3 regions of the Peribacillus sp. NPDC096447 genome follow, and region 1 is predicted to be linked to each of the others. Evidence: riboswitches for the same ligand, from Rfam matches in the RefSeq annotation. Region 1 holds a riboswitch; each other region holds the start of a gene.
What was found. Region 1 has a riboswitch for thiamine pyrophosphate ahead of thiC (phosphomethylpyrimidine synthase ThiC). Riboswitches for the same ligand answer to the same signal wherever they lie in the genome.
Positions count from the first base shown of each region.

Region 2: it holds a riboswitch for thiamine pyrophosphate, as region 1 does, so the genes downstream of both, tenA (thiaminase II) here and thiC (phosphomethylpyrimidine synthase ThiC) in region 1, are expected to answer to the same signal.
Region 3: it holds a riboswitch for thiamine pyrophosphate, as region 1 does, so the genes downstream of both, ACIQZD_RS03980 (ABC transporter substrate-binding protein) here and thiC (phosphomethylpyrimidine synthase ThiC) in region 1, are expected to answer to the same signal.

Region 1 covers NZ_JBIWEV010000001.1:1,344,104-1,346,376, reverse strand. The annotation lists gene ACIQZD_RS06660 (HAD family hydrolase) at 1-777, shown strand, start outside; TPP riboswitch at 893-1,007, shown strand; gene thiC (phosphomethylpyrimidine synthase ThiC) at 1,143-2,273, shown strand, end outside.
Region 2 covers NZ_JBIWEV010000003.1:264,403-266,675, reverse strand. The annotation lists gene ACIQZD_RS12540 (MFS transporter) at 1-687, shown strand, start outside; TPP riboswitch at 1,148-1,277, shown strand; gene tenA (thiaminase II) at 1,413-2,096, shown strand; gene ACIQZD_RS12530 (ECF transporter S component) at 2,111-2,273, shown strand, end outside.
Region 3 covers NZ_JBIWEV010000001.1:798,510-800,782, forward strand. The annotation lists gene ACIQZD_RS03970 (ABC transporter permease) at 1-203, opposite strand, end outside; gene ACIQZD_RS03975 (thiamine-binding protein) at 200-484, opposite strand; gene ACIQZD_RS03980 (ABC transporter substrate-binding protein) at 496-1,491, opposite strand; TPP riboswitch at 1,626-1,735, opposite strand; gene ACIQZD_RS03985 (protein-glutamine gamma-glutamyltransferase) at 2,038-2,273, shown strand, end outside.

The DNA of each region.
Region 1 (2,273 bases):
GTTTTTTTTGATTTAGATGATACATTACTATGGGATCAGAAAAGTGTAAAAGAGGCTTTTGTGGCCACATGTGAAGTGGCCAAGGAGAAATATGATCTGAATGTCGACGAGTTTGAAGAAGCTGTGCGAAAGGAAGCGCGTGAGCTTTATTCTTCTTACGATACATATGCATTCACACAAATGATCGGAATCAACCCATTTGAGGGGCTATGGGGAAATTTTCAGGATGATCATGATGAATTCCGGAAGATGGCCGGGATTGCACCGGCTTATCGGAAAGAAGCGTGGACGAGAGGGTTATTGGCATTAGGGATCGATGACCCGGAATTTGGGATTGAACTGGCAGAACGTTTCCCTGCGGAGAGACGCAAAAAGCCATTTATCTATGAAGAAACATTCCGTGTTCTGGATGAATTAAAAGGGATGTATAAATTGCTATTGCTTACGAACGGATCTCCTGAGCTGCAAAATACCAAACTTGAAATTACTCCTGAACTGGTTCCTTATTTCGACCAAATCGTGATATCAGGTGCATTTGGAAGAGGTAAACCGGATGCCTCCATTTTTGAGCATGCTTTGGAAATCATGGAGCTTGATAAGGATGAAGTATTGATGGTCGGCGATAATTTAATGACCGATATCCTTGGAGCATCACGAGTAGGTATAAAGTCGGTTTGGATAAATCGCCATGATAAGGAACGGAATGAAGTGATTCCAACCTATGAAATCAAGCATTTAGAGGAGCTTTACCCAATCCTTGAGAGCCTGGGGAATTAATTAACAATCCTCTCCAAACAACAAATTTTGGAGAGTTGTAATGAAAATATTAGGTCTTTCAAATTATTTACAGAATGAAAAGGGTGATATATAGTTACCCTGTAATCAATTAAATTATTCAGACTAGGGGTGTCCAATAAAAGTTGGGCTGAGAGAGAAGCGCTTAATCTTCTTAACCCTCAGGACCTGATCTGGTTCATACCAGCGTGGGGAAGTTAGAATCTACTAAACAATGACTTTTCAATTGGTCATTTCTGTAGTCATACTAACGTTAGCCAGGTCTTAAATATGAGATCTGGCTTTTTCGTGCGAAATGGATTGGATTTTGTCCTTTTTAAATGAACTTAAAAAGGAGAAATGAAATCATGATGAGTAATTCTGTAAATGACATGAACGTTTCAATTATGTCCAGTTTTGCCGGGAGTAAAAAAGTGTATGTTGAGGGATCTAGACCCGATATTAAAGTACCTATGCGTGAAATTAAGCTAAGTCCGACTACAGGGTCATTCGGCGAAGAGGAAAATCCGCCTTTGCGAGTTTATGACACAAGCGGTTTTTATACGGATTCAGATTATCCCATTGATATTCGTAAAGGTCTTGCCCCGATTAGACGAAACTGGGTTCTGGAACGGGAGGATGTTGAAGAGTATGATGGCCGTGAAATAAAGCCTGAAGATAACGGGTATAAAAAAGTTGAGTCACAATCCAACGCCGAAATTTTTCCGGGATTGAAAAGAAAACCATTACGTGCAGTGAAAGGGCAAAACGTAACCCAGCTCCATTATGCCCGTAAAGGTATCATTACTCCAGAAATGGAGTTCATTTCGATCAGGGAAAATGTAGCCCCTGAGTTTGTAAGAGAAGAGGTAGCTAGCGGGCGGGCTATCATTCCGGCAAATATTAACCATCCTGAAAGTGAGCCAATGATCATCGGACGTAATTTTCATGTGAAAATAAATGCAAATATTGGGAATTCCGCTGTTAGTTCATCGATTGAAGCTGAAGTGGAGAAAATGACTTGGGCTACACGTTGGGGTGCAGACAACATAATGGATCTTTCCACAGGAAAGAATATTCACACGACCAGGGAATGGATTATCAGGAATTCACCTGTGCCAGTTGGGACGGTTCCGATATATCAAGCATTGGAAAAAGTGAATGGAGTCGCGGAAGATTTAAATTGGGAAGTTTTCCGGGATACATTAATCGAGCAGGCTGAGCAAGGTGTCGATTACTTCACCATACACGCCGGTGTGCTTTTGCGATACATTCCCATGACAGCAAAGCGAGTTACGGGAATCGTTTCCCGAGGGGGCTCCATCATGGCACAATGGTGCTTGGCGCACCACCAAGAAAGTTTTCTCTATACTCACTTTGAAGAGATTTGTGAAATAATGAAGGCGTATGATGTCTCTTTCTCTTTAGGTGACGGCCTCCGTCCGGGCTCCATTGCAGATGCAAACGATGAGGCTCAATTTGCTGAATTGGAAACACTT
Region 2 (2,273 bases), on a different contig from region 1:
GAGTCGGATGATTATGAGTTTGCCAAAGTCCAAGAAAGGGCAAAGGGCTTTCCAGTCAAGAAACTCTTTGAAAATAAGCGTACTCTTAGCACATTTGCGTTTTGGGTAGCTGCCTTTAATTGTTTACTTATGGTATACGGACTCAATACATGGTTACCCAAAATCATGCAGCAGTCCGGATACGGCCTTTCATCCAGTTTATCTTTCAATCTTATATCGGGAATAGGACAAATTGGCGGATCGATAATTGGAGGGTACTTAGTTGGGAAAATAGGCCATAGAAGAGTACTTTTATCCCTCTGTGCCATGGGTACTGTTTGTTTTGTCATATTAGGTTTGACCTCAAATGAAGTAGCATTATATATTCTGATCGCTTTTGGAGGTGCCTGTACAGTCGGCACGATGAATTTGGCCAATACGTATATATCCGAGTATTATCCGCGGGAGATAAGGTCCACCGGGATAGGTTGGGCCTTGGCTTTTGGTAGAATGGGAGCGATTGTTGCCCCAACATTAATAGGATTACTGCTGGCTGCAAACTATTCACCACAAAATGCATTCATGGCCTTCACGGTTCCGAGCATAATGGCTGCCTTGGCGTTACTCGTTGTGAAAGAGAGGTATGGCAGCTATGATAAACTACAGGTTGAGGGAAATATAAAACTAAAAGCAACGTCGAATGTATAATATTGTTTTTTAGTAGATGGCCTATATGTCAGCGGACAGTCATGCAACTGTTCCCTGACATATAGGCCATTTTTTAGAGAATAATAGAATTCACGAGTAAAACAGCTAAATTCACGAGTAAACCAGTTGAATTCACGAGTAAAACACCTAAATTCACGAGTAAACCGGCCAAACTCATAACTAAAGCGGCTAAACTCATTAGTAAAGCAGCAGAAATCCCAAGTAAACATCAATTTCACGAGTAAACCGGCCAAACTCACGAGTAAAGTAGCTAAATTCACGAGTGAATTACGTATTGAACATCATTGATTAAAGTGCCGTTAAACGCCGGGTAAATGGGGGTTTATGCAAGATTGAAAGGTTAGTAACCCTAAATCATTAAGTTGAAAACTTTCCGTAATACGTTTGACAATTGGATTTATCGTGTTAATATAAAGGCAAATGAAATTTGATATACAATTTGTACCACTAGGGGTGCTTTATAGGTGAAAGTTGATTTTTACCGCAGAAGCTGAGATTAAAGTATGACTTTAAGACCCTTAGAACCTGATCTGGTTTATACCAGCGTAGGGAAGTGGGGTCTGGAACAATACGTTTCTGTATTATTTCAAGTACAACCACTTTCTTTACGTTTAAGAAAGTGGTTTTTTGTTTGCAAAAAAAGGGGTGATAAAAGGTTTTTTTCCGTAACATTTCTTGAAAAATATAAGTTGGAGGTAATGGACATGAAGTTTTCAGAGGAAATTCGTCAGGAAGCTGATCATATTTGGGAAGCTAGTTTTAATCACCCGTTTGTTGCAGGAATAGGTGATGGCACATTGCCATTGGAGAGTTTTCGTTTTTATGTCATGCAAGATGCCTATTATTTATCTCATTTTGCTAGAGTTCAAGCTTTAGGGGCAGTCAAAGCTACAGATTTACATACAACAAGCAGGCTTGCCGGCCATGCACAAGGAACATATGAAGCGGAGTTGAAGCTTCATGAGAATTTTTCCGAGAGATTAGGCATCACAAAAGAAGAACGGGATAATTTCAAACCTGCCCCGACTGCTTATGCTTATACTTCCCATATGTATCGTGCGGCATATTCGGGACATTTAGGAGATGTTATTGCAGCTATCTTGCCGTGTTACTGGCTGTATTATGAAATAGGTGAAAGACTGCAAGGATGCATGCCGGAAGAGCCGATTTATCAAGAATGGATAGCGGCTTACGGAGGAGAGTGGTTCCGCACTTTGGTGGAAGAACAAATTGCGAGGCTTGATGAGATTGCTGAAAAAGTGACAGACGAAGATAAGGAAAGAATGAAAGAGCATTTTATCCTCAGCAGCCAATATGAATACTCATTTTGGGAAATGGCTTATCGTTTAGAGACATGGCCTGTACATAAGGAAACTCTAGAAGTATAAAGGGGAATGAAACAATGAAAAAAGGATTGAAATTAACGGACATATTGGTCACGATCGTGATTGCGGTAGCATTTGGAATCGTTTATATTCTTTGGGGTTCGATTTATTATTCCGTTAAACCGTTAGGATTACATCTGGATCAACTTATTTATGGAATGTGGTTTATAGCTGGCCCCG
Region 3 (2,273 bases), 550 kb from region 1:
CCCGACAACGCAAGCTCAGTTGTCGATATAAGGTGTCCGTAAAGATTGCGCGACGACTCAATTCCTTCAATGAAAATGGCCGATGGAGCGGGAAGCAGCCATTCTTCAACCTTCAATAAGACTGTCACTGACTCCCAAACTATCAGCAACAATAATAAAAGAAAGAAGGGAGCCCCCTTCTTCCAAATTCCCCTTCCGATCATGCCCGATATTTCTCCGTTAACGTATCCATCGTAATCCCGCTTGGCTGATATAATATTTTCACTTGCGAAATGACATTCGGCGATCCTATTTCAATCATTCTTACATTCATTTTTTCTATCACGGCAAAAAGTTCGGAAAGCTCGCCCTCCATTGTCGTTTCAAGCGGGTGAACCTCATACTTGACACCAGATTCTTCAATGATCTTGATTGCTTCATCGACCATAGGGATGACATTTTCCCCTTTAGGAATAATTTGTATACTAATTAATGAATTGGCCATTGTATTTCCTCCTATTTTGGTAAAAATTCATTGGTAAATGCCTTTTCAGGATCGAAATCACCTTCAAGAAGTTTGTTTTCAGTCATCCAATCACTGTAATTCTTCCAGATTTCCAGTTTTTGTTCACCCCAACGCGGAGCATCATCCTGATACTTGGCTGCAAGCCACTCCTGGCTTTTCTTAACTAGTTTTGCATCAAGATCCGGCGCAGACTTAATTAACATGTCTGCTGCATCAGCAGGATTCTTAATCGCAAACTGGTACCCTTTCGATGCTGCATGAACGAATGCTTTAACAGTTTCGGGATCTTCTTTTATCATCTTTTCATTTGTAGTCAAAACAGGCGTATAGTAATCAAGCTTATCAGAGTATTCGGTTAAGTAAACCATATTAAGCTTTTCATTTCGCAACTCAGCCTCAATGCCTGTCCATCCATAATAAATCCAGGCAAAATCTATATCCCTTTTAACCGAAGTGAAAAAGTCCATGTCTCCTGTATTGACTATATCCACTTTATTTACATCCGCATTTTCTTTTTTCATTAGTGAATCAATAATGGCCTTTTCAACCGGAGACCCCCAGCCACCATACGTTTTCCCTTCAAAATCCTTGGGAGTTTTTATATTCTTTGCCTCAGGGGAAGCGAATCCAGAGGTATTATGCTGGATGACGGCAGCAACCGAAACAATTGGCACGCCCTGCACGCGGGCCTGTGTTATGCCCTCCTGGTAGCTCACGCCAAATTCAGATTTTCCTGAAGCGACAAGCTTATCCGCTCCAGCTTCACCTGGCATGATAATTTCCACATCAAGACCTTGCTCTTTAAAATAACCTTTTTCCTTGGCAACATACAATCCTGTATGGTTTGTATTCGGTGTCCAATCGAGAACGACCGATACCTTTTTTAATTCTTCATTTTTGGATGCTTCTTCTTTTTCATTAGTTCCGCCTGCACCACATCCAGCCAAAAGGAACAACGAAGTTAACAGTGGTAAGAATTTATTCAAGTTATTATCCTCCTATACATCATATAAGATCCATATGCCGGAACCATAATGGGACTCCAGGGTCTATTCAAATACTGGATAAAAAAGCAAAAAACGCCCGAAGATGAATTCGGACGTTAACATACAAAACAGAAAATCAGTAATAATATGTTCCCTCCGCTGGCATCATCCAGATCAGGTTCAAAGAGTCAGCATCTAAAGGATGCAATCTCAGCCAGCAGTACTGGCCCCCCTACATTTCTCGCACATATGAACTTTTCTCTCTCATTATATCAATTCATAGGGAAAAGGGAATACTAATTTGCTTCTTCTCACTAATTGGAAAGGTATTCCTTGCTCTTAAGGATATCTAGCAAAACATCTTTAGGAACGAAAATCATTGAAAGCAAGGTAATTCTGCCTCTTACCATTCCAATCATTCTTGGATGCAACGGTGGCAAATAGTCATTTCTTTGCAGGCGTTCATATAATGAGCATTACATGTAGACATTTATGTTTACTGGTTTTATAAACCGTTAATTTAATAAGCAAAAGGTGGATATGATCATGATAAAGATTAATCACAAATGGTTAGATGTCAGTCAAATCCAACCAGGAATAGCATCTGCTAAATCACTTGAAATTCTCCAATGTTTGGCGGGAGATTCTAACGTTCTTGAATACCGGAACTTTGGTGAGTTTAATTTCGATATGCAGCTGAGGCACCGAGTCATTGAGGCAGCTATTGCGTTGGATAAGAGTGATGCAGAATTTTCCACACTTGAGGAATCGCAATCCAATGA